4 regions of the Buttiauxella sp. 3AFRM03 genome follow, and region 1 is predicted to be linked to each of the others. Evidence: predicted binding sites of a transcription regulator. Region 1 holds the regulator's gene; each other region holds the start of a gene.
The links. Region 1 encodes CRP, which controls carbon source genes, mostly activating them, when cyclic AMP is high. Its sites were predicted from a motif close to ATGTGANNNNNNTCACAT; they were not measured.
Positions count from the first base shown of each region.

Region 2: the regulator CRP is predicted to act here: its motif matches at 4,938-4,955, upstream of serA (phosphoglycerate dehydrogenase).
Region 3: the regulator CRP is predicted to act here: its motif matches at 1,877-1,894, upstream of D8682_RS23080 (mannitol dehydrogenase family protein).
Region 4: the regulator CRP is predicted to act here: its motif matches at 5,096-5,113, upstream of serC (3-phosphoserine/phosphohydroxythreonine transaminase).

Region 1 covers NZ_CP033076.1:3,398,937-3,406,584, reverse strand. The annotation lists gene prs (ribose-phosphate diphosphokinase) at 1-39, opposite strand, end outside; gene D8682_RS17255 (NUDIX domain-containing protein) at 215-943, shown strand; gene D8682_RS17250 (LysE family translocator) at 949-1,548, opposite strand; gene D8682_RS17245 (hydrolase) at 1,610-2,632, shown strand; gene D8682_RS17240 (YheU family protein) at 2,629-2,847, shown strand; gene D8682_RS17235 (phosphoribulokinase) at 3,021-3,905, shown strand; gene D8682_RS17230 (OsmC family protein) at 3,923-4,327, opposite strand; gene crp (cAMP-activated global transcriptional regulator CRP) at 4,641-5,273, shown strand; gene D8682_RS17220 (YccS/YhfK family putative transporter) at 5,365-7,449, shown strand; gene D8682_RS17215 (aspartate aminotransferase family protein) at 7,453-7,648, opposite strand, start outside.
Region 2 covers NZ_CP033076.1:3,839,708-3,847,355, forward strand. The annotation lists gene D8682_RS19430 (small-conductance mechanosensitive channel MscS) at 1-8, shown strand, start outside; gene argO (arginine exporter ArgO) at 143-778, shown strand; gene D8682_RS19440 (oxidative stress defense protein) at 887-1,630, shown strand; partial or broken gene D8682_RS19445 (IS110 family transposase) at 1,716-2,701, opposite strand; gene argP (DNA-binding transcriptional regulator ArgP) at 3,021-3,920, opposite strand; gene rpiA (ribose-5-phosphate isomerase RpiA) at 4,088-4,747, shown strand; gene serA (phosphoglycerate dehydrogenase) at 5,151-6,389, shown strand; gene D8682_RS19465 (DUF2238 domain-containing protein) at 6,506-7,117, shown strand; gene D8682_RS19470 (5-formyltetrahydrofolate cyclo-ligase) at 7,120-7,648, opposite strand, start outside.
Region 3 covers NZ_CP033076.1:4,623,635-4,631,282, reverse strand. The annotation lists gene yeiP (elongation factor P-like protein YeiP) at 1-471, shown strand, start outside; gene uxuA (mannonate dehydratase) at 585-1,778, opposite strand; gene D8682_RS23080 (mannitol dehydrogenase family protein) at 1,987-3,450, shown strand; gene D8682_RS23075 (GTP-binding protein) at 3,583-4,563, shown strand; gene D8682_RS23070 (phosphatase PAP2 family protein) at 4,606-5,313, shown strand; gene mepS (bifunctional murein DD-endopeptidase/murein LD-carboxypeptidase) at 5,735-6,301, shown strand; gene D8682_RS23055 (cyclic di-GMP phosphodiesterase) at 6,544-7,648, shown strand, end outside.
Region 4 covers NZ_CP033076.1:1,281,827-1,289,474, reverse strand. The annotation lists gene pflB (formate C-acetyltransferase) at 1-1,144, opposite strand, end outside; gene focA (formate transporter FocA) at 1,198-2,055, opposite strand; gene ycaO (30S ribosomal protein S12 methylthiotransferase accessory factor YcaO) at 2,462-4,219, opposite strand; gene D8682_RS07630 (DUF421 domain-containing protein) at 4,358-5,050, shown strand; gene serC (3-phosphoserine/phosphohydroxythreonine transaminase) at 5,212-6,297, shown strand; gene aroA (3-phosphoshikimate 1-carboxyvinyltransferase) at 6,377-7,648, shown strand, end outside.

The DNA of each region.
Region 1 (7,648 bases):
GGTGATGCCATCCAGAGAAACCTCAAGTTTTATCGCCATAATGTCGTGTCCTTCCTCTTTATTTCGATTATTGTCCTTGTGACACATTTAATATTGTCCATAAGACAATATTAAGCAAGCACTATTTTTTGCCGATCCTGGTTGATAAAGGTTGTCAGTGGCGATGGACATCCGTAAATTTGTCCTAACGACAGTTTTAAGCGTACATATCGTTATGCGTTCTGAAGAAAGATACCTGAAAGATTATGATGCCTCGCGCTTCGCCTCTCCGATTGTCACTGTCGATAACGTATTGTTTTCGCTGGATAACAATGAACTAAGCGTATTATTGGTTAAACGAGCTAATCACCCTTATCAGGGGACCTGGGGGCTGCCCGGTGGGTTTATTGATATGACCCTGGATGAGTCCACGCGTGATACCGCCTTACGCAAACTGGTTGAAAAAACGGGCGTCATTCCCCCGTGGCTCGAACAACTGGAAACCTTCTCTGGCAAGTATCGTGATCCACGCGGCTGGAGCCTGACGACGGCCTGGTTCGCCCTGATCGCCAGAACCGATTGCCAGCCACATATTGAAAGCGTCAGCGATGCGAAATGGTTACCGACTCACCAACTGACGCAGCAGACTCTGGCCTTTGATCACGGTGAGATTATTACCCATGCGTTAAACCGGCTACGGCAAAAAACGCGCTATTCACTATTGCCGGTCTATTGCCTGGCAGAAGAGTTCACGCTCACGCAATTGCAGGAAGCGACAGAAATTATTCTCGGGCAGGCGATACAGCGCAAAAGCCTGATTCGCCGCTTTGAGGCGTCAGGCATGTTTGAAGATACAGGGAAAAGTAAGGCGACTGGGGCGCGTAAAGCGCGGCTTTATCGGAGAAAAGAAGGAGTGGATATCCATCTTTTCTCACGTAACTTGCTCAATGATACTGCCGGGTAGCGGCATCAATGCCAAATCAGCAACACACATGCCGCAGTCAGCAATCCCATAAAGACATTAAAGATTGTCCAGGCACGGCGGCTACGAAGTAGCTTGCCAATCATGCTGCCAAACGCAATCCAGATGATGCCAGCAACGATGTTGACCAGCGCGATACCGATGCTGATTAACACCACAGAGTGCAGGTACTGAGCACCCGCAAGGCTAAAACTTGCGACTGCACCTAGCGCCATCAACCACGCTTTCGGGTTGATAACCTGTAATAAACCACCCTGCCAGAATGGGATAGGTGACGGCGGCGGCGCATCGGTTTCCAGCGTTTCATAAGTCGCGGTGCCGATTTTCCATGCCAGCCATAACAGGTAAGCACTCCCGGCAATCTTCAGGATGAGGTGCAAAGCAGGATACAATAGGATTAAGCTACCGACGCCAAAAGCCACCAGCAACAAAATGCACTGCATCCCCAACATGATACCTATCATCAAAGGGAGGGTTCGCATAAAGCCGTAGTTGGCGCCGGAAGAAGTCAGCAACATATTGTTTGGGCCGGGTGTAATCGCCGCGACCCACAAAAAACCAAGCATTGAGAAGAAAAGCGTTTCCATGAAATGGGTGATCCGCACCCGGTAAGTTAATTAGCAAACTAAATGAAACTAACAGTGTGATATGGCCACGACAAGTCCCGCAGCATTGAATTTTAATCACGTAGACGATGAACAATTTCGTCCGTTAAAGGGTGTCAGTAATCCGCACCTGCAAACCATGCTCCCACGCTTAATTCGCCGCCGCCTCAATTTCAAACCTCACTGGCAGCGTCTGGATATGCCGGATGGGGATTTTGTTGATCTTGCATGGAGTGAAGACCCACGCCAGGCAACGCATAAACCACGGTTAGTCGTTTTTCATGGTCTTGAAGGAAGCCTGCACAGCCCGTATGCACATGGGTTAATTGATGCCGCGCGTAAGCAAGGCTGGTTGGGTGTGGTGATGCACTTCCGTGGCTGTAGCGGCGTGCCGAATCGCATGAAACGCATCTATCACTCCGGCGAAACCGAAGATGGCAGCTATTTCCTCAACTGGCTCTCTACACGTTACGGTAAAGCCCCCACGGCGGCGGTCGGGTTTTCTCTCGGCGGTAACATGCTCGCCTGTTTAATGGCAAAACAAGGCGCAGATTGTACGCTACAGGCCGGTGTGGTGGTTTCTGCCCCGCTAATGCTGGAGCATTGTAGCAAGCATATCGAGAAAGGTTTCTCGCGCGTTTACCAACATTATCTGTTGAATCTGCTGAAGAAAAATGCGGCACGTAAACTCAGAAGCTATCCGGGTACACTCCCGGTAGATATGCGCCAGCTTAAAGGAGTGCGTCGTCTGCGTGAGTTTGACGATTTGATCACCTCGAAGATTCATGGCTTTGCAGATGCTATCGACTACTATCGTCAATGCAGCGCCATGCCGTTGCTGCCGCAAATCAAAACGCCGACGTTAATCATTCACGCTAAAGATGACCCGTTTATGGATCACCATGTGATCCCCGACACAGCGATACTGCCTGCCAATATTGAGTATCAACTGACGCGCTATGGTGGGCATGTTGGATTTGTTGGTGGCACGCTACGGCGTCCGGAAATGTGGCTCGAGCAACGCATCCCGCAGTGGTTGTCTAAATTTTTGGACCCGTCATTATGATGATTCCCTGGCAAGATCTCCCCCCCGAAACGCTTGATAATCTGATTGAATCCTTTGTATTACGTGAAGGTACCGATTATGGTGAACAAGAGCGTTCGCTGGAGCAAAAAGTGGCCGATGTTAAGCGCCAGCTACAAAGTGGCGAGGCTGTGCTGGTATGGTCGGAGCTTCACGAAACGGTGAATATCATGGCTCGCGGGCAGCTTCGCGGCTAAGCGTTTATTCTATACTGCATAGTAAAACCACCCTCACCCTGGCCCTATCCCTGAGGGAGAAGGGGAAGAACCAAAGCGAAATCCGGACAGTCTCCTCTCCAGGGGGAGAGGGTTAGGGTGAGGGCCAGCCCTTACGAACACACACTTGTGATTACCCATGGAGTTGTTGCCTTATGTCAGCCAAACATCCGGTTATTGCCGTAACAGGTTCCAGCGGCGCGGGAACGACCACCACCAGCCTTGCCTTCCGCAAAATATTCCAGCAACTCAACCTGCGCGCTGCCGAAGTTGAAGGTGACAGCTTCCATCGTTTCACGCGTCCTGAAATGGATATGGCTATTCGTAAAGCACGCGACTTAGGCCGCCATATCAGTTACTTCGGTCCGGAAGCGAATGACTTCGGCCTGCTGGAACAAACGTTTATCGAGTACGGAAAAACCGGGCAAGGTAAATCGCGTAAGTATCTTCATACCTATGACGAAGCCGTCCCCTGGAACCAAATTCCTGGGACGTTTACACCGTGGCAATCGCTGCCTGAACCGACCGATGTGTTGTTCTATGAAGGATTGCACGGTGGAGTCGTCACCCCACAGCACGATGTGGCGAATGCCGTCGACTTGCTGGTTGGCGTAGTGCCGATTGTCAACCTGGAATGGATTCAAAAACTGGTGCGTGATACCAGCGAACGTGGGCATTCCCGGGAAGCGGTGATGGATTCAGTGGTGCGCTCAATGGACGACTACATCAATTACATCACGCCACAATTTTCACGCACGCACATTAACTTCCAGCGTGTCCCGACTGTCGATACCTCTAACCCGTTTGCTGCACGCGGAATTCCATCGCTGGATGAAAGTTTTGTGGTGATTCATTTTCGCGGGTTGGATGACATCGATTTCCCCTACTTGCTCGCCATGTTGCAAGGCTCATTCATTTCCCACATCAATACAATAGTGGTACCGGGCGGCAAAATGGGGCTGGCGATGGAATTGATCATGACGCCGTTAGTGAAGCGTCTGGCGGAAGGACGAAATATCAATAATCAGGGCGGCGAGTAACCGCCCTGTTTTGCACACTAGCCTTCAATGACTTCGTAGCTGTGCGTGATATTTACGGCTTTTTCCAGCATCAGTGCAACAGAGCAATACTTCTCAGCAGATAAATCAACCGCGCGGGAAACCGCGTTATCTTTTAGCTCTTTGCCTGTCACGATGAAATGCAGGTTGATGTGAGTAAAAAGACGAGGAGCTTCTTCGCGACGCTCAGAGGTCAATTTCACTTCGCAGTCGGTGACGTCGTAGCGGCCTTTTTGCAAAATAGAAACCACGTCGATTGCACTGCAACCCCCGGCAGCCATCAGTACCATTTCCATCGGGCTCGGTGCTTTATCGCCAGAATTACCGTCCATCAGAATCTGGTGTCCTGAAGCGGATTCACCAAGGAAAGTTAACCCTTCAACCCATTTCACACGTGCCTGCATGTTGCTTCTCCCATTGAAAAAATTACCTTCCAGAGTACGCGGATGCAGCAAAACTGGCAACGGAAGGCGACCTACGTCATGCTGAAACGAGACAATAGGAGACACCTGCCAAAAGCTATGCTAAAACAATCCGGATGCTACATTGATACATTGACGTAATGCATAGATGCAAAGGACGTCACTAATTACAGGCAGCAAGAATGACTTGCATGCCATCTCCCCAAAGTGGGGAATATTCTAATACTTGCAACGCCAGACAGGATGTTTAGCGTCCTGTCGTTGGTAGCCAGTTATAAACAGAGGATAACCGCGCATGGTGCTTGGCAAACCGCAAACAGACCCGACTCTCGAATGGTTCTTGTCCCATTGCCACATTCATAAGTATCCATCGAAGAGCACACTGATCCACCAGGGTGAAAAAGCAGAGACGCTGTATTACATCGTCAAGGGCTCTGTAGCTGTTCTGATCAAAGATGAAGAGGGCAAGGAAATGATCCTCTCCTATCTGAATCAGGGCGACTTTATTGGTGAGTTAGGGCTGTTCGAAGAAGGCCAGGAACGTAGTGCCTGGGTCCGTGCTAAATCTGCCTGTGAAGTGGCTGAAATTTCCTATAAAAAATTCCGCCAGCTGATCCAGGTAAACCCAGACATTCTGATGCGTCTTTCTTCCCAGATGGCTCGTCGTCTGCAAGTCACTTCTGAGAAAGTCGGTAACCTGGCATTCCTCGATGTGACTGGTCGTATCGCGCAGACACTGTTGAACCTGGCAAAACAGCCTGATGCAATGACTCACCCAGACGGTATGCAGATTAAAATTACCCGTCAGGAAATTGGTCAGATCGTCGGTTGTTCTCGTGAAACTGTCGGTCGTATCTTGAAAATGCTGGAAGATCAGAACCTGATCTCCGCTCACGGCAAAACGATCGTCGTTTACGGCACTCGTTAATTTCCGTTTCAAAAAAGGCGTGTTGCTTTATGGACACGCCTTTTTTTGTCTTTAAAATCCAAACACCTGCAACACAAAGTATGACAAGCATATGTGGAGAAGATTAATCTATCACCCTGAAGTTAACTATGCACTGCGGCAAACGCTGGTGCTGTGCCTTCCTGTGGGGATCGGTTTACTACTGGGGAATTTGCAGTTAGGTCTGCTTTTCTCGTTAGTGCCCGCTTGTTGCAACATTGCTGGTCTGGATACACCCCATAAGCGTTTTTTTAAACGCCTGATTGTTGGCGGCACTCTTTTTGCGACCAGCAGTTTAATCATGCAGCTTTTGCTGCTCTACACCGCGGTCCCATTGCCCATCATTCTTATGGTGATGGCGCTCTTGTTAGGCGTCACCGCTGAAATCAGCGCCCTGCACGCACGTTTGCTTCCGGCATCGCTGATTGCGGCCATCTTTACGCTAAGCATGGCCGGCAATATGCCTATCTGGAAGCCGATGGTGTTATATGTCTCCGGCACGATTTGGTACGGAGTCTTTAACTGGTTTTGGTTCTGGATGTGGCGTGAGCAGCCGCTGCGCGAAACGTTAAGCCTGCTCTATCGCCAATTGGCGGAGTACTGTGAAGCCAAATACGGCATGCTGACACAACATGCTGATCCCGAAACAGCGCTGCCTCCACTGCTGGCTCGCCAGCAAAAAGCCGTAGACCTGATCACCATCTGCTACCAACAGCTGCATATGCTGTCGGCGAATCAGCAGAACGGTTACAAACATTTGTTACGCTCTTTTCAGATAGCGTTAGATTTGCAGGAGCACATCTCCGTCAGTTTGCACCAGCCTGCCGAGGTGCAAAAACTTGTCGCGAAAAGCCATGCAGAAGCGGTTATTCGCTGGAATGCGCAGACCATTGCGGCACGCTTGCGCGTATTGGCCGATGACATTCTCTACCATCGTTACCCACAGCGTTTTACGATGGAGAAACAAATTGAAGCCCTCGAGAAAATTGCTCGCCAGAATCCGGACAACCCGGTTGGGCAGTTTTGTCATTATCACTTCAGCCGTATCGCCCGCGTGCTGCGCATCCAACGCCCTCTGTACGCCCGTGATTTAATGGAAGACCGGCAGCGCCGTTTACCGCTGTGGGCAGCACTGAAAAGCTATTTGTCGTTGAAATCTGCCGCCCTGCGCAACGCCGCCCGACTAGGCGTAATGCTAACCATCGCCAGTCTTTTCGGGGCATTTTTACATCTGCCGAAACCCTACTGGATTTTAATGACGGTGATGTTCGTTACGCAAAACGGCTACGGTGCCACGCGGGTGCGCATTCTTCACCGTTCGGCAGGGACCATTGCTGGCCTGGCTATTGCGGGTATCGCCCTGCACTTTCACTTCCCACAAAGCATTGCCCTGGCCGCGATGCTGGTCATTACGCTGGTCAGCTATTTGTTTATTCGCCAGAGCTATGGCTGGGCGACGATTGGTTTTACCGTGACGGCGGTATATACCCTGCAACTGCTCACACTCAGCGCCGAGCAATTTATCGTCCCGCGCTTGATTGATACTCTGCTCGGCTGTTTGATTGCCTTCGGTGGCATGGTTTGGCTGTGGCCGCAGTGGCAAAGCGGTTTGTTGCGCCAGAACGCCCACGACGCGCTTGAAAAAGACCAGGACGCGATTCGCCTGATTCTGAGCAACGATCCCGAACCCACGCCGCTAGCCTGGCAACGAATGAAGGTCAATCAAGCCCATAATGCGCTGTTTAACTCACTGAATCAGGCGATGCAGGAACCCGGTTTTAACTCGCATTACCTGGCAGATATGAAATTGTGGGTGACGCACAGCCAGTTTATTGTCGAGCACATCAACGCCATGACTACGCTTGCGCGCGAGCACAACATGCTGACACCGGATTTAGCCCAGCGCTATTTGCAGTCGTGTGAAATTGCGCTGCAACGATGCCAGCAGCGGCTGCAATATGATGGGCCTGGCGAAACCCAGGATGCGAATATTCTTGACCCACTGGAAGGGCTTCCGAGTGGGCCATTGAGCACGATGGAACAACATTTACAGCGGATTTTGGGCCACCTCAGCACCATGCACACTATTTCTTCGGTTGCATGGCGTCAGCGGCCACATCATGGTATCTGGCTGAACCGCTTGCGGCGGTCGGATTAACGACTATCCGTTAACGATCTTCGCCACTGCTTTTGCAAAGCGCGCCATACCTTCATCAATATCGGCATTTTCAACAATCAAGGCTGGCGCGAAGCGCATAACATCAGGACCGGCATTCAACACCATCACCCCTTCCTGAGCAGCGGCATGCAGGAATTCACGTGCACGGCCTTGGTATTGCGGTTTCAGCTCAGCGCCA
Region 2 (7,648 bases), 440 kb from region 1:
AAGAGTGATTTTTCTGGGCCAGTTTCGGCTGGCCCCTGTTTTATTAGTTCTGCTTATAAACCATTAAAATTATCCATTTCCTCTAATAATATTTCCCCACTAAACTCTTCTTCAATTGATACAAATTGAAGAGTAAATCACCGTGTTATCTTATTTCTTTCAAGGTCTTACATTGGGTGCTGCGTTAATTCTGCCTCTCGGGCCGCAAAACGCTTTTGTTATGAACCAGGGGATTCGTCGCCAATACCATCTGATGATTGCTTCGCTTTGTGCAATCAGCGATTTGCTGCTGATTTGTGCTGGTATCTTTGGCGGTAGCGCGCTGTTGATGCAGTCACCGTGGTTGCTGGCCATTGTGACCTGGGGCGGCGTGGCATTTTTGCTGTGGTACGGCTGGGGCGCGTTGCGTACCGCGATGAGCAGCAGCGTGGAACTGGCTTCAGCGGAAGTTCTGAAACAGGGACGCTGGAAAATTGTCGCCACTGTGCTGGCTGTCACCTGGCTTAATCCGCATGTTTATCTGGATACTTTTGTAGTGCTCGGTAGCCTCGGTGGGCAACTGGCCGATGAACCAAAGCGTTGGTTTGCGTTGGGTACCGTGAGTGCATCAATTCTGTGGTTCTACGGCCTGGCCCTTCTCGCCGCCTGGCTTGCTCCCCGGTTACGCACTGCTAAAGCGCAGCGTATTATTAACGGCGTTGTCGGGTTGGTGATGTGGTTTATCGCATTGCAACTGGCGGCGGATGGGGTGCACCATATTTCTTCGCTGATAGGCTAATTCGCCTTAATCCGATAGACAAGTTACCATTACAGGCTAAGCTTGCTGCCAGACGCCCGTGGATTTTACGGGCGGAATGACAGTGGAATGTAGCATGGAGGTATTACAGTGAAGTTGAAAACTCTGGCATTAGCCGCTTTAGTTGGATTTGGTTCGGTTCCGGCATTGGCCGATGAGTTGCCAAATGGCCCGCATATCGTAACATCCGGCACTGCAAGCGTGGATGCTGTTCCTGACATTGCCACGCTCGCCATTGAAGTCAATGTGTCTGCTAAAGATGCGGTATCAGCTAAGAAACAAGCTGACGATCGCGTTGCACAGTATCTGACCTTCTTGCAGCAAAGTGGTGTCGAGAAGAAAGACATCAATGCCGCCAACCTGCGCACTCAACCAGAATACGAATATCTGAAAGATGGCAAAACGCAGCTGAAAGGCTATCGTGCCGTGCGTCAGGTTGAAGTCACACTGCGTAAACTCGACAAAATGAACGAGTTGCTTGATGGCGCGCTGAAAGCGGGTCTGAACGAAATTCGTTCCGTATCGCTTGGTGTAGCAAACCCAGAACAATACAAAGATAAAGCGCGTAAAGCGGCTATCGACGATGCATCTCGTCAGGCGAAACTGTTAGCCGAAGGCTTCAACAGTAAGCTGGGGCCGGTATATAGCGTGCGTTATCATGTTTCTAACTATCAGCCGGCGCCGATGGTGCGGATGATGAAAGCTGACGCAGCTGCACCAGTTTCTGCTCAGGATACCTACGATCAGCAGACTATTCAGTTTGATGACCAGGTTGATGTGGTGTTTGAACTGGGAGCGGCTTCCGCTCCGGCTACAGCCCCAGCAGCACAGTAAGACATTGATAGATGGTGGATGACGCTTGCGCTTATCCATCCTACAAAATCGTAAAATCGTAAAATCGTAGCTACCGTCTTGGACGTCAAGCGGTAGCTGCATAATTTTCATCCCATGGTAATCGGGTTTTCAGTACGCCGAAGCACATATGTACCAGCTTACGCATCACTGCACCCAGCGCCGCTTTTTTCGCCTTACCTTTCGCTACCAGCCTTTCATATATCGCCTTCGCGGGTTTATTCCACCGGATTGCACTCAGGGCTGCTACATACAGTTTGGCTCTGACTATTGAGGGGCCTGTTTTTGACATATGTGCCCGCCCGCGTACCGAACTGCCGGACACTCTCTCCACCGGTGTTATTCCCAGATACGCTGCCACCTGCGAGGCACTTTTGAACGTCCCGTCTTTCAGTAGTGCCAGCATCTCCCGTCCCACCTGCTCCTTCACACATTTATCGATTTCAGCAGCTCCAGATCGGCCTTCAGTCCCGGGTCGTTATCTGTGTGGTCAGTAATGAGCTTTTCTATCCGTTCCAGTTCATCACTCAGCCAGCCGTTTGTCCGCTCCAGTGAGCCTATGACCTCCCGTGGTGTCGAGGTTGAATGCGCTTTTTCAAGCCGGTTGGCCGTCCTCTGCACATCCTCTTTCAGCGCGTCGCGCTGACGCAACAACGCCCTGAGTTTACGGACTTCAACTGACGGTGGGACCCAGGCATCGGGATGCTTCAGCTCGCCATAACAGGCCAGCACAAATGCGTCCACTGTGTCATTTTTCGTGAGGATATCCATTCCGCAGGCAAACTCACGGACACGGTATGGATTGGCCATGCAGACAGAAATCCCCGCATCATGAAGCCCATACGCCAGATTCTCATGGTAGATACCCGTGGCTTCCATCACGACTGTCATATTATCAGAGGCGCATTTTTGGGCCTCCAGCCAGTCGATGATTTTGCGGGCCACACAGGGTTCATTGGTGAAGACTTTCTGCTTTTTCTTACCCTTAATACCGGCAACAAGCAGACAGACATCTATTTTATTTTTGCTGATATCAGCACCGAGAAAAGCCATATTTCATCTCCTTCCACGTGAACCAACACGCCATTCCAGCCTTGTACATGCGAAGTCAGAGCTTCTGGTTACCGTTCGGATTTTGAGTGGCGTGAAAGGTGAAACGGAGGGCTTAAGCTACGTCGGAAGATCGAGGTCTTCAGGTCGGATACAAGCTTCCTCCGTTTCATGTAACCGGTAGCTAACCAGCTACCGGTTCAAGATACAAGGTCGGATGACGCTTGCGCTTATCCACCCTACAAAATCGTAAAATCGTAGGTCGGATAAGCGTTAGCGCCATCCGACAAAAAAAAGGCCGCTATTGGATTGCGGCCTTTTTCTATTCTGCGTCCTGCCGTAGAACCTTATGCCCGTACTCAAGCAGCGCGTCGGTGACATTTCTCATCATGCGGCTTTCTGGTGCGAAGCGGTGCCAGTACAGCATGCGGCGCTGCATCAAGCCTGGCGTCAGGTCGATCAATTCGCCGTTTTTCAGCTCTCTTTCGATTTGCAGATGCGGGATCATGCAGCATGTGGTGCCCTGACGTGCCAATTGTACAAACGCTTCCGATGAGTTAACGATGTGGCACGGGACGCTACCCGGCGACAGATCGAAGTTCTGTTGTAAGAACGCCTGGTGCATATCATCGAGATGGTCGAACGCCACGGCAGGGGCTTTTAACAGTGCCGAGCGGGTAACTCCGTTCGGGAAATAACGCGCGGCAAAGTCTTTCGAACCGACAAACAGATAATCCAGCGCTCCAAGTCTGTCGACCAGGCAGCTTGGCAATGGCTGTGGTTGAATAGAAACCGCGCCAACCACTTCACCACGGCGCAGGCGTTCCTGGGTTCGGGTTTCATCTTCAACCTGAAGATTCAGACGAATAGGGGAGTCGGCCAGAACCGGCGCTAAAGCAGGCAGCAACCAGGTTGCCAGGCTGTCGGCGTTGACCGCAAGTGACAGCAGTAGCGGGGTAGAACCGGTTTGTTCATCGCCCAGCCACTCTTCTTCAAGCAGTTCGACCTGACGCAGTAATGCCAGCAACTTTTGCCCTTGCTCGGTTGGACGAGGCGGAACAGTGCGTACTAACAATGGCTGGCCGAACATATTTTCCAGTTGCTTGATACGTTGCGAGACGGCGGATTGAGTAATACAGAGTTTTTGAGCGGCGCGCTCAAACCCTCGTTCACGAATTACGGCATCCAACGCCTGTAGCGTTCTATAGTCCGGGCGTTTCATTGTTGTTTGCTGACTCCTGTTTTTGTTATGGCTGCACTATGACATAAATTTGCCGCTGATCCAGACCAAATCCGCAATGTTCGTCCGAGTTCTGCGCCAATCGCAGGACATTTTTTGGCGGCTTGCTCTATAATGCGCGTCAGTTTTCACAGCACAGGCAATTAACCATGACGCAGGATGAACTGAAAAAAGCAGTCGGCTGGGCAGCATTACAATACGTGCAACCAGGCACTATCGTCGGTGTGGGTACCGGCTCAACCGCCGCACACTTTATTGATGCTCTTGGGACTATCAAACATCAGATTGATGGTGCCGTTTCTAGCTCCGACGCTTCCACCGCCAAACTGAAAAGCCTTGGTATCACTGTTTACGATCTCAACGAAGTGGATACCCTCGGTATCTATGTCGATGGTGCAGATGAGATCAACGGCCAGATGCAAATGATTAAAGGCGGCGGTGCAGCACTGACCCGCGAAAAGATCATCGCGTCTGTCGCGGAAAAGTTTATTTGTATCGCCGATTCGTCCAAGCAGGTAGGCATCCTGGGTAACTTCCCACTGCCAGTGGAAGTCATTCCAATGGCTCGTAGTTGCGTGGCGCGCGCACTGGTCAAGCTGGGCGGTCGCCCGGAATACCGCCAGGGCGTAGTAACCGATAACGGCAACATCATTCTTGATGTTTACGGCCTCAGCATCGTTGAGCCTATCGCGCTCGAAAATGCGATTAACGGTTTGCCAGGCGTGGTCACCGTGGGGCTGTTTGCTAACCGTGGTGCGGATGTTGCGTTGATTGGTACTGCTGATGGTGTGAAAACCATTGTGAAATGATCTGGGGGGCGTTTTATACCCGTCATACTTCAAGTTGCAGGGGTGTTGGCTGCACTCACAAACCCGAATCACTTACCTGAGTAAGCTCATCGGGATTTGCTCACTTGCCGCCTACCTACAACTCGAATTATTTTGGGTATATACGCCCCATATCCATATAAAAAATGACAAAATAATCTAACGCTAAATTTGGTGACATATGTCACATTCATGCCAACCACCTGCTGTTCATTCCTGATTCTCTCTGCTACTCAGAGTTTTGTGCTGCCCCATGCCGCTTATTCCTTTTTTGCTTTGCGGACTGCGCAATCGTTTATATTGCCCCGCCCGTATTTTTTGATATTTTGGCAGAAGGGTGTCTTATCACACAGCACAACATCAGTACTAAAAATAGGGTCGGGAAATGGCAAAAGTATCACTGGATAAAGACAAGATTAAATTCCTGCTGGTGGAAGGTGTACACCAGAAAGCCGTGGATAACCTTCGCGCAGCAGGCTATACCAACATCGAATACCATAAAGGCGCGCTGGACAGCGATGCCCTGAAAGAGTCGATCCGTGATGCGCATTTCATCGGTCTGCGTTCCCGTACCAACTTAACTGAAGATGTTCTGGCCGTGGCTGAAAGGCTGGTGGCTGTCGGCTGCTTCTGTATTGGTACAAACCAGGTCGACCTGGATGCTGCCGCTAAACGTGGCGTTCCGGTGTTTAATGCCCCATTCTCTAACACGCGTTCTGTAGCAGAACTGGTTATCGGCCAACTGCTATTACTGCTGCGTGGCGTTCCGGAAGCTAACGCCAAAGCACACCGTGGTGTGTGGAATAAACTGGCGGTTGGCTCTTATGAAGCACGCGGTAAAAAACTCGGCATTATTGGTTACGGCCATATCGGGACTCAGTTGGGGATTCTGGCTGAAGCGCTGGGTATGCACGTTTACTTCTACGATATCGAAAACAAACTGACGCTGGGTAACGCGACTCAGGTTCAGCATCTTTCTGACCTGCTCAACATGAGCGATGTGGTGAGTCTGCATGTGCCTGAAAATGCCTCTACCAAGAACATGATTGGCGTCAACGAACTGGCGCTGATGAAGCCGGGCGCACTGCTGATCAACTGCGCACGTGGCACGGTTGTTGATATTCCTGCATTGTGTGATTCGCTGGCGCGTAAGCATCTGGCAGGTGCTGCAATCGACGTATTCCCGACTGAACCGGCAACTAACAGCGATCCATTCACTTCGCCACTGTGTGAGTTTGATAACGTGATCCTGACTCCGCACATTGGCGGCTCGACTCAGGAAGCACAGGAAAACATCGGTCTGGAAGTGGCTGGCAAACTGGCTAAATATTCCGATAACGGTTCTACACTCTCTGCGGTGAATTTCCCGGAAGTTTCTCTGCCGTTACACGGTGGCAGCACCAGCCGTTTACTGCACATTCACGAAAACCGCCCGGGGATTTTGACCGCGCTGAACCAGATTTTTGCCGAGCAGGGTATCAACATCGCCGCTCAGTATCTGCAAACCACTCCGCAGATGGGCTATGTGGTTATTGATGTCGATGCCGAAGAAGATGTTGCTGAAGCTGCGCTGAAATCGATGAAGGCGATTCCGGGGACTATCCGCGCCCGTCTGCTGTACTAATTAAATAATTGGGGAGCTAATCTGGCTCCCCACTTGACTCTTAAAATCCGTTTCCAGAGTTGTTTTTTTCGCGTGTCCCACTGATAGTTAAGCTTTTAGTCATACGGCGAAGCTACATGACCAGTACATTCTTAAAATCCGGTGCCTTTATACTTCTGCTGATTCTCATCTATACGGGGTTTAGCACTACGGATCGGCTCACCTGGCTGATGGAAGTGACTCCAGTCATTATCATTGTTCCTCTGCTTTTAGCGACCCACTCGCGTTTTCCCCTTACGCCATTGCTCTATTTTTTGATTTTCCTGCATGCCATTATTTTGATGGTTGGCGGTTTATACACCTACGCCAAAGTGCCGATGGGTTTTGAGGTTCAGGAGTGGTTGGGTCTGAGTCGTAATCCCTATGACAAACTTGGCCATTTTTTCCAGGGGCTAGTTCCTGCGCTGGCGGCACGTGAGATTTTGATTCGTGGTGGCTATGTTCATGGGCGCAAAATGGTCGCGTTTCTGGTGTGTTGCATAGCACTCGCCATCAGTGCCGTATATGAACTGATTGAATGGGCGGCAGCGCTGGCATTGGGGCAGGGGGCTGACGAGTTTTTGGGGACTCAGGGTGATATTTGGGACACGCAATCAGATATGTTTTGTGCGCTTCTTGGCGCACTGACCACGGTCTTGATATTGCAATACTGGCATACCAAACAACTGCTCAAGCTGCGTATCGCCTGACGCTACCATTCCCAAACTCGCGATGGCGTCACCACTGTGGGCAAGGGAATATCCCACTCTTCAGCGGGTAAGGCCGGAACATGCTGGCAATCATGTGCCAGCCCAACCGGCCACAAACCATGCTGCTGCCAGTTTTGCAACGTCCTGTCGTAGAAACCACCGCCCATTCCCAGCCTTTGTCCTTGCTCATCAAACGCGACTAATGGCGTAATCAGCACATCCAGTTTATCCAGCGGCAATACATCACGGACATCAAGCTTCGGCTCAAGAATTTTCAGGCGATTCATCACCAAATGGCTATTTTCGCTATAGCGCAAAAACAACAGATTGCCTTTGCTGAATGGATGAAGCACCGGTAGATAGACCGATTTTCCTGCTCGCCATAACGCACGGATGAGTGGTGTGGTGTCCAGTTCGCCATCAAATGACAAAAACAGGGCGACGGTACCGGCATCGGTTACCGGCTGATATGCCAGCATTCGTTCGGCTGCAAGATGAGCAAAGTGTTGTTGTTCAGTGGGGGTAAGCGCA
Region 3 (7,648 bases), 1.2 Mb from region 1:
GCTGCAACCCTCTATAAAATGCGTTTTTCTGATGTCCGTACTGGCCAGAAAGTTGAAGAACGCTTTAAAGGTGACGATATCGTCGACACCATTACCCTGACCCGCCGTTACGTTGATTTCTCTTACATCGATGGCAACGAATACGTGTTCATGGATAAAGAAGATTACACCCCGTATATCTTCTCTAAAGATCAGATTGAAGACGAGTTGCAGTTCATTCCAGAAGGCGGCATGCCAGACATGCAGGTTCTGACCTGGGATGGCCAACTGCTGGCACTTGAACTACCACAGACTGTGGATCTGGAAATTGTTGAAACCGCACCAGGCATCAAAGGCGCGTCAGCAAGCTCCCGTACCAAGCCCGCAACGATGTCGACTGGCCTGGTGATTCAGGTTCCAGAATATATGGTGACCGGTGAAAAGATCCGCATCCATATCGCTGAAAAGCGTTCTATGGGTCGTGCAGATTAATTGCTGTTTAGAATGCAAAAACGCGCCAATTGGCGCGTTTTTTTATGTCTGTAAAACCCCCTCATCCCGACCTTCACCCTGAGGGAGAAGGAGACAATCAGGGAATTTTTAGCTTACTTCAGCAAGTCCGGGAACAGGGTCTGTTTCAGAGCCAGTTCCACACCGCGTACTTCAGCCAGACCTTTCAGGCGGCCAATTGCTGAATAACCAGGGTTGGTTTTCTTGTGCAGGTCGTCAAGCATCTGGTGGCCGTGATCCGGACGCATTGGGATCGGACGCACATCACCGGCATTTTTACGACGCTGTTCTTCAGTCAGAATCGCTTTCACCACCGCAACCATGTTCACATCACCTTGCAGGTGCGCGCCTTCATGGAAGGTTTTCGGGTTATCTTCGCGGCAAGTTGCGCGCAGATGGGTAAAGTGAATGCGATCGCCGAAGGTTTCAATCATCCGCACCAGGTCGTTATCAGCGCGAACGCCATAAGAACCGGTACACATGGTGAAGCCGTTATAAATGCTGTTGACGGTTTCTTTCAGCCACTGCATATCTTCAATGGTAGAAACGATACGCGGCAAGCCAAGAATTGGACGCGGTGGATCGTCCGGGTGAACTGCCAGACGCACGCCAACTTCTTCTGCTACGGCAACAATCGCACGCAGGAAGTACGCCATGTTTTCGCGTAATTGATCTTTGCTGATGCCGTCATATTCCGCCAGACGCGCACGGAATTGGTCCAGGGTGTAACCCTCTTCCGCACCGGGTAAACCGGCAATGATATTGCGGGTCAGTTTTTCTTTTTCGGCATCAGACATATTGTTGAAGTAGTCCAGCGCCTGACGCTGCTCTTCTTCGCTGTAATCCGCTTCAGCGCCTTTGCGCTTCAGGATGTGCAGCTCAAATGCCGCAAAGGCAATCTGGTCAAAACGCAGGGCTTTTGAGCCATCTGGCAATTCATATTCCAGGTCGGTGCGCGTCCAGTCCAGAATTGGCATGAAGTTGTAGCACACGGTGTCGATGCCACATTCTGCCAGGTTACGAATGCTTTGTTGGTAGTTTGCGATATGCTTATCGTAGTCACCGGAGTGAGTTTTAATTTCTTCGTGCACCGGGATACTTTCTACTACAGACCAGGTCAGCCCTTTCGCTGCCAACACGGCTTGACGCTCTTTAATGTCAGCAACCGGCCACACTTCGCCATTTGGGATGTGATGCAGAGCAGTAACGACACCGGTCGCGCCCGCTTGACGCACATCATCCAGAGATACCGGGTCTTTTGGGCCATACCAACGCCATGTTTGTTCCATCGACAGTTCCTCAGTTAAGTTGTCATACCAATTATAAATGCTGTATTGACTACTACCATACCGGATTCTTCTTTTCGGTCAATTTTTGCGGTGATATTGGTTGATCCAGCTCACATTAAAGGGATAAAGCCAGCACACCAATTTAATTTGTTGTCATATAACTTTAGACTGCGCAATGTTACTAATTCGTTAATCAGGATTTACAATTATGAATACAATTGCTTCGGTCACGCTCCCCGCCAGCGTTCAGCAGCCACGCTATGATCGCAAAGCGTTAAAAACCCGCATCGTCCATTTTGGTTTTGGCGCATTTCATCGTGCACACCAGGCGTTGTTAACCGATCGGGTACTCAATAAATTGGCGGGCGATTGGGGCATTTGTGAAATTAGCTTGTTCAGTGGCGACAAACTGATGAGCGCGCTGCGGGCCCAGGATCATTTATATACCGTGCTGGAAAAAGGCCGTGACGGTAACCAGGCAATTATTATTGGTGCGGTGAATGAGTGCCTGAACGCAAAACTTGATGGCCTTGATGCAATCATTGAGAAGTTCTGCGAACCGCAGGTGGCGATTGTTTCCCTGACTGTGACTGAAAAGGGTTATTGCATCGACCCGGCGACCGGAAAACTCGACAATAGTAACGAACGAATTATTCACGATTTGCAAAATCCTGCCGAGCCCCATTCTGCACCAGGCATTCTGGTGGAAGCACTTAATCGCCGTCGCGAGCGCGGGTTGTGTCCCTTTACCGTACTTTCCTGCGACAACATTCCCGACAACGGCCATGTCGTTCGCAACGCGGTTATTGGCATGGCAGAAACGCGCAGCCAGGAGTTAGCCGACTGGATCCGTGAGCACGTGACCTTCCCAAGCACCATGGTCGACAGAATTGTCCCTGCGGCAACGCCGGAATCACTGCAAGAAATCACCGATGCCTTAGGCGTAGAAGATCCGTGCGCGATTTCAGGCGAACCGTTTATCCAGTGGGTGATTGAAGATAACTTTGTCGCTGGCCGCCCGGCATGGGAAGAAGTGGGTGTTGAGATGGTCGACGACGTGATGCCATGGGAACAAATGAAGCTGCGCATGCTTAACGGCAGCCACTCTTTCCTCGCGTATCTCGGCTATCTGGCGGGCTATCAGCACGTCAATGATTGTATGGCTGATAACAATTTCCGCCTGGCTGCGCATCGCTTAATGATGCAGGAACAAGCGCCGACACTGCGCGTGACTGGTGTCGATTTGCAGCAGTATGCACATAAGTTACTCGACCGTTTCGAAAACCCGGCGCTGAAACATCGCACGTGGCAAATCGCGATGGACGGTAGCCAGAAACTGCCGCAACGTATGCTGGAAAGTGTGCGCTGGCATCTCCAGCAAGGTGATGAATGGCCTTGTCTTGCACTGGGCATCGCAGGCTGGATGCGTTATGTCAGCGGCACTGATGACGCTGGCAATGAGATTGATATTCGTGATCCGCTGGCCGGAAAAATAAAAATGCTGGTTGAAGGCAGCACTGCTGAAGAACGGGTACTCGCCCTACTCAACCTGCATGAAATCTTTGGTAGCGACCTGCCTGTTGATGAACAATTTGTTGCCCGTATCCAAATTGCGTGGAGCGAATTATGCAACCTCGGCGCGCGCGAAGCAGTAGCAAAACTGGTCGATTAATTTAACGATCTATGCCCTTAAACGCGCTGAACAAGGAAGCGAGGCGCGTTCAGTCTTCCTTTTTTCATCAATATTGTTCAGGATTGTGATCATTCAATCACGTAAGGTTTACTAAACCTGTCCGGAGCACCTGTGACTAAAACCAACCTTATTACCGGCTTTCTCGGTAGCGGTAAAACCACCACCATTCTGCATTTGCTGGCCAATAAACCTGAGCATGAAAAATGGGCTGTGCTGGTGAACGAATTTGGCGAAGTCGGCATCGATGGTGCATTGTTAGCTGACAGTGGCGCATTGTTGAAAGAAATCCCCGGCGGTTGTATGTGTTGCGTGAATGGTTTGCCAATGCAAGTTGGCCTGAACACGTTGCTACGCCAGGGTAAACCCGACCGTTTGCTGATTGAACCAACCGGCCTCGGGCATCCCAAACAAATCCTTGATATGCTGACCGCTGAAGTTTACCAACCGTGGATAGAGCTCAACGCCACGCTCTGCTTGCTGGATCCTCGCCAATTGCTTGATGAACGCGCAATTAATAATGATAACTTCCGCGATCAGCTGGCTGCCGCCGATATTATTATTGCCAATAAAGAAGACCGGGCCTGCGATGAAAGCCGCAATGCATTGGCCGAATGGCAACAGCGCGAAGCTGCGGGGCGTGAAATTATTGCAGCGAGTAACGGCAACATCGACATCCGTCTTCTCGATAGACCACGTATAAATCTCCGCGAGCTTCCTTCCAGCCCTGAACACAGTCACAGCCACGCCGCATCAAAGGGGCTTGCCGCGTTAAGCCTGCCGGAGCATCAACGCTGGCAACGCAGCATTAATAGTGGCCAGGGTTATGTTGGTTGCGGTTGGATTTTTGATGCCGATACACTTTTTGACACTGTCGGGATTCTGGAATGGACCAGACTTGCCCCCGTCGACCGCGTGAAAGGTGTGCTGCGAATTGCGGAAGGTCTGGTGCGCATTAACCGCCAGGGACTTGATTTCCATATTGAAACGCAAAATGTCGCACCACCGGACAGCCGCATCGAGTTAATTCATAGCGGTGAAGTTGACTGGAACGCACTGCAAACTTCCCTGTTGAAGTTACGTTTAAGTTTGTAAGTCTACCCTTTCGCCCTTTGTTAAAATGCCTCGTGATATTGTATGAAAAATCTTCGATTATCAGTAATCCTGGCGCTGAACGCGCTGGGTTTAGCCCTATTTTTTAGTTGGTATCTACCCCCAAGCCACGGCTATTGGTTCGTAATCGATTCAAACATTTTCCATTTCTTTAACCAGGCGCTGGTTAAGAGCCATACCTTTTTGTTACTTGTTGCTGTGACCAATAATCGGGTGTTTGATGGTATTTCGTTATTAGCGATGGGTTCACTGTTTTTCAGCTTCTGGCGTAAAGAATCAGCCACCGGTCGCCGCCGCATGTTCATCATGGGGATTGTGATGCTATTTTGCGCAGTGATTATTAATCAGCTCGGCCATTTGATTCCGGAATCTCACGTCAGCCCTTCGCTGTATTTCACCGATATTTATCGCGTCAGTGAATTGCTGCATTTCCCGACGAAGGATGCTTCCAAAGACAGTTTCCCTGGCGACCACGGGTTAATGTTGCTGATTTTCACTGGCTTCATGCTGCGCTATTTCGGCAAAAAAGCGTTTGGTATTGCCGTTATTATTTTCCTGATTTTCATGATGCCACGCATGATGATTGGCGCACATTGGTTTACTGATATCTTCGTAGGCTCGCTCTCTATTGCGCTTGTTTGTTTGCCATGGGTGCTATTAACCACAATAAGCGACGGGTTAATTAGTCTGTTGGATCGCTATTTACCGGAACGCTCCAATACAAATAATTAACATCTGAAAAACACGAATGAATCCCAATCATCAGAGAATGGAATGAACTCTGATGATTTTTCATCTCGCCATCAAAAAAGGCTAATATTTAACCTTTACATTTCCCCACAAAAATGAAGTGATTGCACATATAAACACCAATCACGATTAACAAATGAGCAATATTCTTTATCGTTTATTAACATCACAATTTCTTATAAAAAATCAGTGAAAACCACTCGCCACGTCTGTGTTGATAGGGTACCCTCGGATACGTTTTGTGCTTAAAGCCAAATCATTCTCAGTGTGAATAAATTTGTGCGTCATGCCACAGTTTTGCGTATAAGCAATTGTTTCATGGCGTTCAGGTAATTAGTCTCGTCACGTTGGCATTTTGCATAACGATATTTATCGTTAAGGACTTCAAGGGATAACAAACATAATGGTCAAATCTCAGCCTATTTTGAGATATATCTTGCGGGCGATTCCCGCAATTGCTGTGGCAGTAATGCTGTCAGCATGTAGTTCGACAAACACCGCAAATATGCATTCTGAGACGCATGCAGTCGGCAATAAAGATGGTTTTTTACTGCAAGCTTCTCAGGATGAATTCGAAGAGATGGTCCGTAATGTAGATGTGAAAACACGTCTCATGGATCAATATGCAAGCTGGAAAGGCGTTCGTTATCGTCTTGGCGGCAGCAATAAAAGCGGTATTGATTGTTCAGCATTTGTACAACGCACATTCCGTGAACAATTTGGTTTAGAGTTGCCTCGTTCAACTTCTGAACAACAGGACTCAGGTAAATCGATTTCACGTAATAAATTACGTACTGGTGATTTAGTTCTGTTCCGTGCAGGTTCGACCGGTCGACATGTTGGTATTTATATCGGCAACAATCAGTTTGTACATGCTTCCACCAGCAGTGGTGTGACGATTTCAAGCATGGACGAACCGTACTGGAAGAAGCGTTATAACGAAGCCCGACGCGTACTGAGCCGCAGTTGATGCGGTTCTTGCAGACAGTTAATCCCTTGGCTGTTTGCAAGAAAACAATTCGACGAGACAAGAAGCGCTGCCCAGGCAGCGTTTTTTATTGTCTGAAATTCAGTAAGTTCTAACAGTAAACGATTCCAAAATGATCATAATTTCCGTTAGAAACTTTATGACGCAATGGCAGTTTTTGCGTTATAGTCCAAAAAAACGCAAATAAACCATAAGTCTCTTGCGCTTGCAGGAACCCGTTATCCATGTTTTCGAAGAATATATTTTCACGCTACTTTACCTCTATCCGGCAAATTGCCGCCTTCAGTATTTTGGCGGGTATCCTTGCTGCGCTATTGATTGGTGGAATAACCAGCCTCACGCTACACAGTAAGCGTGAAGCCAGTTATGACATGCTGACGCAAGATATACGTGACTATCTAAGCCGCTTTTTCAATGAACTTCAGTCCACCACCAGCAGTATCCAGCCGTTAACGCTTTCTGATTGCCATCAAGTTGCGGGTGAACTCACCTCGCGAGCCGCCTTTAACGCCAACGTCCGCGCCTTTGTGTTAGTGCGAAATGGTGAAGCTTACTGCTCTTCCGCAACGGGCAGCATGCTGATGGATATGCACCAAATCGTCCCTGACATCGATCTTAATCAAAGCGTCGATATTGATATCCTGCACGGCACGCCAATGATGCCCGGCAAACCGACAGTTACCGCATGGTTTAAAAACCCGGTGATTGCTGGCCGCGGCGTTTTCGCTACTCTGAATGTTGACCTCACGCCTTATTTATTATTCAGCACTCGTCAAAGCGATTTGGTTTCGATGGCGATTATCGTCGGCAATAAAGCACTAACCACGCAATCCAACAACGTAATGAATGTGTCAGAGTTGCCAACGCACCCTACACGCATCATTACTCTTCAGAATTACCCCATCAAATTAGCGCTATATGGTGAAACCTGGCCTGCTGAAGACATTCAAATATCCATTCTTACAGGTTTAGTTTTCGGCATACTGAGCAGTGCGTTATGTGCCTGGTTGCTTACTGTGCGCCTACGCTCAGGAAAAGAGATTCTGACCGGCATTAAACGCGGGCAATTCTCTGTGGTGTATCAACCCGTCGTGAATGCCAAAGAGCTTAAGATGTCCGGGGTTGAAGTGTTGATGCGCTGGAACCATCCTATTGCCGGCCCCATTCCTCCAGATGCATTTATCGCCTTTGCAGAAGCCCAGCAATTGATTGTTCCCCTCACCCGCCACTTGTTTGAACTGATCGCGCGGGATGCCAAAAAACTCCAGCATGTTTTACCGCCCGGTGCACGACTTGGTATCAATCTCGCGCCCAGCCATTTGCACTCGC
Region 4 (7,648 bases), 2.1 Mb from region 1:
GTGGCAGTTTTTCAGACCACAGAATAGTGATGTTCGGCTCCGGAGACGGCCCCATGGTGTACAGGGTGTTCAGGAAACGGAAGCTAGATTTAGTAACCAGAGTACGACCATCTACACCCATACCGGCGATAGATTCGGTCGCCCAGATTGGGTCACCAGAGAACAGCTCATCATACTCAGGGGTACGCAGGAAGCGAACCATACGCAGTTTCATGACCAGGTGGTCAATCATTTCCTGTGCTTCAAGCTCGGTGATTTTACCAGCTTTCAGGTCACGTTCGATGAATGCATCCAGGAAGGTGGATACACGACCGAAGGACATTGCAGCGCCGTTCTGAGATTTAACTGCAGCCAGGTAGCCGAAGTAAGTCCACTGAATAGCTTCTTGAGCATTTTTAGCAGGACCAGAGATATCGCAGCCATATTTAGCAGCCATTTCTTTGATCTGGCCCAGAGCACGGTGTTGCTCGGAGATTTCTTCACGCAGACGAATTGTTGCTTCCAGGTCTTCGCCGTTTTCCAGTTTGCTCTGCAGAGAGTTGAACTGAGCGAATTTGTCTTTCATCAGGAAGTCGATGCCGTACAGTGCTACGCGACGGTAATCACCGATGATACGACCACGGCCATAAGCATCCGGCAGACCGGTGATTACGCCTGATTTACGGCAGTTCAGGATGTCTTTGGTATAAACGTCAAACACACCCTGGTTGTGGGTTTTGCGGTATTCGGTGAAGATCTTCTTAAGCATTGGGTCAAGTTCACGACCGTATACTTTGCAAGAACCTTCAACCATTTTGATGCCACCAAACGGAATAATTGCACGTTTCAGTGGAGCATCAGTCTGCAGGCCAACGATAGTTTCGAGGGACTTGTTGATGTAACCAGCATCATGAGAGGTGATGGTGGAAGCGAGGTCAGTATCGAAGTCAACAGGCGCGTGAGTGCGGTTTTCCTGTTTAACGCCTTCCATGACGTTGTCCCACAATGTGGTAGTTGCTTCAGTAGCACCTGCCAGGAAGGACTCGTCACCCTCGTAAGGGGTGTAGTTTTTCTGAATAAAGTCACGCACGTTGACTTCATTCTGCCAGTCACCTTTGGCAAAACCTTCCCAGGCTGTGGCTAACTTCTCATTAAGCTCGGACATTTAACACCTACCTTCTAATGTGGATTTCTTATTCCCTACACGACGGCTAGCACTTAGTGCTTATCACCACCGCGTAGATAAATTACCCAGTACGTCAACCCAACCAGTACGCCGCCACCGATAATGTTCCCAATAGTCACTGGGATCAGGTTATCTGTGATGAAGTTCAATACGGTCAAGTGAGTGAAATTGTCCGGAGACGACCCAACTGCGGTCCAGAATTCCGGGCTTGCAAAGTTGCGTACTACGATACCCAAAGGGATCAAGAACATGTTTGCGATACTGTGCTCAAAACCACTAGCAACAAACATGGCGACCGGGAGAATCATAGCAAACATCTTGTCCATCAAACTGCGACCCGAGTAGCTCATCCAGACAGCCAGACAGACCATCAGGTTAGCCAAAATACCCAGGCACACAGCTTCAATAAAGGTGTGGTGCATTTTATGGTCTGCGGTTTGAAGCACATTCAGACCCCACGCACCGTTTGCTGTCATGTACATACCTGACAACCAAATCAACACCACGAACATCAAAGCACCGAACAGGTTACCGATGTAAACGTTGACCCAGTTCTTCGCGAGTTGACCCCAGGTGATACGGCCACTGGCTTTAGCAACAACAATCAACACGGTAGAAGTGAAGAGGTCGGCACCGCAGACAACGCACAGGATAAGCCCTAAGGAGAAGCAAGTACCGCCAATCAGCTTCGCAATCCCAAACGGAATGGTCGAAGTACCGGTGGTCGCAGTGATGTAAAAGACAAAGGCAATCGAGATGAACATCCCCGCCGTGATCGCTAAATAAAACGTGGTCAGCGGGTGCTTTGTTGCTTTATAGACGCCAGCGTCTTCGGCGACTTTCGCCATAGCGGCTGGGAGCAATAGATCAAAAGGGTTGTCAGCTTTCACACTAACTCTCTCTTATTTAATTCGGCGACGAGATACTAACAAAGCATTATAGAGTAAAATTTGATATGGATCATATCTCGCCAAGCTTATAGGCCTGATAAAAGCAGGTGTTTACCTGATTTTCAGTTTAAGTTATTGATACTTTTGATAAAAATAAAGTTTAAAATTTATAATGTAATTTGATATTTAGCCTCAACGCTCCTGTGTCGGGGTAATTAGAATGGAGTATTTCTATAATTTGGCAACATTATTTGTAGTTTAATATAATAATATTTCACCAATATTTAACTATTGAGTCACAAATGAAATTATTACGCTGCCAATAAAAACACGGGGCAATAAAAATCGCCCCGTAATATAGCGTAAACATCATGGTTTACGCACCTTTGAGTTTAGTTTTGTTACTTTATTTCCAGAAAGCCGCTTTTGCGCGTTGCAGTTTTTCATACGCCGCTAACAACGCCTGATGGGCAGGGAACGCTTTCAAATCGCTATCTACAGCTTGCAGGCCATAGAATGGCGCTTCACCACTCAGAGCAGCACTTGCCGCTTCTACTGTTTCTGCGCCGTACATACGCACGAAGGCATTCAGATATTGCAGCGGTTGGCGGTCTTCTTCCATCGCCAGTAGCAGCAGGGTTTGCAGGCAGCGATAGTAGTTCGCACGCTCAGGGCTGAAAATAGACGCGTTGAATTCCATCGTCCATTCCGTCCAGATAAGCGCTTGTTCGGTGTCACCGCCAGCCAGTGCCAGCATGGCTTTCAATTCACCAATACGCAGCGTATACCAGCCATTGTCTTTACCTGTCGCCAGACCAAGCAGCTCGCGGACACGGGTGAAATCATCGTGGCCTTCTTCATCTAACTGAGAAATCAGATCGAGATAATCTTGCTTCTCCCACTCACTGCCTGGTAATGACAGAATGGTGTCACGCAAGTGATAGCCCATACTGTTGTTAGCCAGCAGCAGATCTTCGGCAGGATAAATATCGGACATACCAGGAACGATGATGCGGCAAGCGTAAACATCAAGATGCTGGTAGTCAGCGATATAAACTTCCTGGTCTTCTGCATTAAAGATTGCCATCAATGTGGCAAATTCTTCTTCTGTGGTTCCAGAGAAGCTCCAGTCAACAAATGGATAGTCGGCATCTTGCTTGAACATATCCCAGGAGATCAGACCGCTGGAGTCGATAAAGTGAGTTTCGAGATTGGCATGCTCGGCAACTTCTTCGTCATCAAAGGTCGGAGGAGTGAAGACATCCAGATCTTTAAGGCCACGCCCCTGCAGCAGTTCAGTCACGGTACGTTCCAGCGCAACACCAAAATCAGGGTGGGCACCGAACGACGCAAAACACGTGCCGTTTGCTGGGTTGAATAACACCACGCAAATAACCGGATATTTGCCACCTAATGAACCGTCATACGCGAAGATTGGGAATCCTTCAGCTTCCAGAGTGGCGATTGATTCGACCACGCCAGGATAGCGAGCCAGCACTTCCTGCGGGATTTCCGGCAGGCTAATGCTTTCCGCGATAATGCGATTTTTAATGTAACGCTCAAAAACTTCTGAAAGTCCCTGAACACGGGCTTCGTTTGCGGTGTTCCCTGCAGACATCCCATTAGAAACATACAAGTTCCCGATGATGTTCATCGGAATATAAACGGTTTCTTGATCGGATTGACGGGTAAACGGCAGTGCGCAGATGCCGCGCTCTTCATTGCCGGATTGCAGATCAATCAGCATACCTGCGGTGACTTCGTTCTCAGGATCGTAAAACGCGCGCAGACGATCGTCGAGAATGCCTTCCGGCAGTTGCTCATCTTCAGGAATTGGGAACCACTTCTCGTTTGGATAATGCACAAACGGGCCATTGGCGATGGTTTTACCTAACCAGAAATCAGCAAAGAAATAGTTAGTCGACAAACGCTCGAAATATTCGCCCAGCGCTGAAGCCAAAGCGGCTTTTTTAGTCGCGCCTTTACCATTGGTAAAGCACAGCGCGCTGTCTTTATCACGGATATGCACTGACCAGACGTTTGGCACAGGGTTTAACCAGGAAGCTTCTTCTATATTAAAGCCAAGATCGGCGAGCTTGGTCTGGAAGCGAGCGATGGAATCTTCCAGTGCGGCATCTTTGCCAGGAATAAAGGTTTGAGTCATGAGGTTTCACTTTTGTCGTACGCAAAGCGCGCAATGATACGGGTTTTAGCCGACTGACACCATTGTCAGCAGCCAGCAGGCGGCGATAGCATAACAGGCTATGCTTACTGTCAGTAACCCACTGTAATGGCGGTAAAAATGAAGAGCTTTGATCTTCAACGTATGGCATTAAACGACGTCCCACTCGATTTTCTCTGGGAGGTCGCTTTTCGTAGCCTCTATACCTTTATATTAGTGTTCCTGTTTTTAAAGATAACGGGGCGGCGTGGCGTTCGGCAGATGTCGTTGTTTGAAGTGTTGATAATCTTAACGCTTGGCTCGGCGGCAGGCGATGTGGCGTTTTATCATGACGTACCGATGCTACCTGTGTTGATTGTTTTCGTCACATTGGGGCTGCTTTATCGTCTGGTGATGTGGCTGATGAGCCACAGTGAAAAACTTGAAAACCTGTTTGAAGGAAAACCTTCCGTCATTATCGAAGAGGGGGAGTTTTCCTGGGAAAAAATGAAGTCGCAAAACATGACTGAATTTGAGTTTTTTATGGAGCTACGCTTGCTGGGCGTAGAGCATCTCGGGCAAGTTCGTCTGGCGATACTTGAAACCAACGGCCAGATAAGCGTCTATTTCTTTCCTGATAAACTCGTCAGGCCGGGTTTACCGATTTTGCCTGAGCACTGCTGCGAACGGTTTATTAAAATGCCGGAAGATGCGGATTATGCCTGTATCCATTGCAGTGAAGTCGTGGCGTTGAATGCAAATGATGAAATTGCTTGCCCGCGCTGTGCTCATAAAGTTTGGGTTAAGGCCAGTACCGCCACGCGAGTGACCTGACGGGCATTTATCGGGTGTTTAATTCATCGATTAGATGAATCTGTTGTGTGATTTTGCGCACATTCCCGCAGCGCACCTGATTAACCATTGCAGCCTCCGCGAGTGAATGATAAAACCGATACCGTGAAAAAATCTTATTGCTCTTAGCGTGGTGAGGGGAAATGACTCAGGTATACAATTTTAGTTCCGGCCCGGCGATGCTACCGGCTGAAGTGCTTCGTCGTGCGCAAAGTGAACTCTGCGACTGGCAAGGCTTAGGCACCTCCGTAATGGAGATTAGCCACCGTGGTAAAGAGTTTATTCAGGTAGCTGAAGAAGCTGAAAAAGATTTTCGCTTTCTGCTGCAAATCCCCTCGAACTACAAAGTTTTGTTCTGTCACGGTGGCGGTCGCGGCCAATTCGCTGGTGTACCTTTAAACCTGCTGGGTGACAAAACTAGCGCTGACTATGTTGATGGCGGCTATTGGGCGAGTAGTGCAGTAAAAGAAGCGCACAAATACTGCACGCCAAATGTTATTGATGCGAAAGTGACAGTTGATGGCCTGCGCGCGCTCAAACCGATGAGCGAGTGGCAGGTTTCTGAAGATAGTGCCTACTTGCACTATTGCCCGAATGAAACCATCGACGGCATCGCAACTCACGAAATGCCAGACTTTGGCGATAAGGTTGTGGTTGCCGATTTCTCATCCTCGATTTTGTCGCACTCGCTCGACATTAGCCGTTTCGGCGTAATTTACGCTGGTGCTCAGAAAAACATCGGTCCAGCCGGTTTGACGTTGGTTATCGTGCGTGAAGATTTGCTCGGCAAGGCGCATAAAGCGTGCCCGTCAATTCTTGACTACACCGTGCTTAATGAAAACGACTCCATGTTTAATACCCCACCAACATTCGCCTGGTATCTTTCTGGTCTGGTCTTTAAATGGCTGAAGGAACAAGGTGGTGTGGAAGTCATGGACAAAATTAACCGTGAGAAAGCGAGCCTGTTATACGGTGTGATTGATAAAAGCGATTTTTACCGTAACGATGTTGCTCCGGCCAACCGTTCGCGCATGAATGTCCCATTCCAGTTGGCTGATAGCGCGCTTGATAAGCTCTTCCTCGAAGAGTCGTTTACTGCAGGTCTACACGCATTGAAAGGCCACCGTGTTGTAGGCGGAATGCGTGCTTCTATCTACAATGCGATGCCACTCGAAGGTGTTAAAGCGTTAACTAACTTCATGATCGACTTTGAGCGTCGCCACGGTTAATTGCTGCTCGTTGTTATTCTCCCCGCGGCATGGTTCGCGGGGTTTTTATTCTGTTTGAGTTGAGAGTATTTACCCCATGCTGGAATCCCTGACGTTACAACCCATCGCATTGGTCGACGGCACGATTAATCTTCCTGGTTCAAAAAGTGTCTCTAATCGCGCTCTGCTGCTTGCAGCACTGGCGCATGGCACGACTGAACTGACTAATTTGCTGGATAGCGATGACGTTCGTCATATGCTCAACGCACTGAAAGCATTGGGAGTAAGTTATACACTTTCAGCCGATCGTACACGTTGTGAAGTGACCGGCATGGGTGGGCCATTGCAAGCCGCGGGCGAGCTGGAACTGTTCTTAGGGAATGCGGGTACGGCGATGCGCCCACTGGCGGCGGCACTGTGTCTGGGTAGCAATAACATCGTGCTGACCGGTGAACCACGCATGAAAGAACGTCCGATTGGCCATTTGGTTGATGCTTTACGTCAGGGCGGCGCTCAGATTGATTATCTGGAACAAGAAAATTATCCGCCATTGCGTTTGCGTGGTGGTTTTAGCGGTGGCCAGGTTGCCGTCGATGGCAGCGTTTCCAGCCAGTTTTTGACCGCGCTTTTAATGACGGCACCGTTGGCGGAAAACGACACTGAAATCACTATCAAAGGTGACCTGGTATCGAAACCGTATATCGACATCACCTTACATCTGATGAAAACCTTTGGTGTGGATGTAGAAAACCGCGACTACCGCTGTTTTGTGATTCGTAGTAGCCAGCAGTACTCCTCTCCAGGGGCTTATTTGGTGGAAGGCGATGCCTCTTCAGCTTCTTACTTCCTTGCGGCTGGTGCAATCAAAGGCGGTACGGTAAAAGTGACGGGCATCGGTCGTAATAGCGTTCAAGGCGATATCCGTTTTGCCGATGTGCTGGAAAAAATGGGTGCGAAAGTCACCTGGGGTGATGATTTCATCTCCTGCGAGCGCGGCGAATTAAACGCCATTGATATGGATATGAACCATATCCCAGACGCAGCAATGACTATCGCTACTACGGCTTTATTTGCCAAAGGTACGACCACTCTACGTAATATTTATAACTGGCGTGTAAAAGAAACTGACCGTTTGAGCGCTATGGCAACTGAACTGCGTAAAGTGGGCGCAATAGTGGAAGAGGGGGAGGATTACATTACCGTGACTCCACCAGCTCAGCTGCAAGTTGCTGAAATTGGAACTTATAACGATCACCGTATGGCTATGTGCTTCTCGCTGGTGGCGTTGTCAGATACTCCAGTGACCATCCTTGATCCGAAATGTACGGCAAAAACTTTCCCGGACTATTTCGAACAGTTAGCACGTATTAGC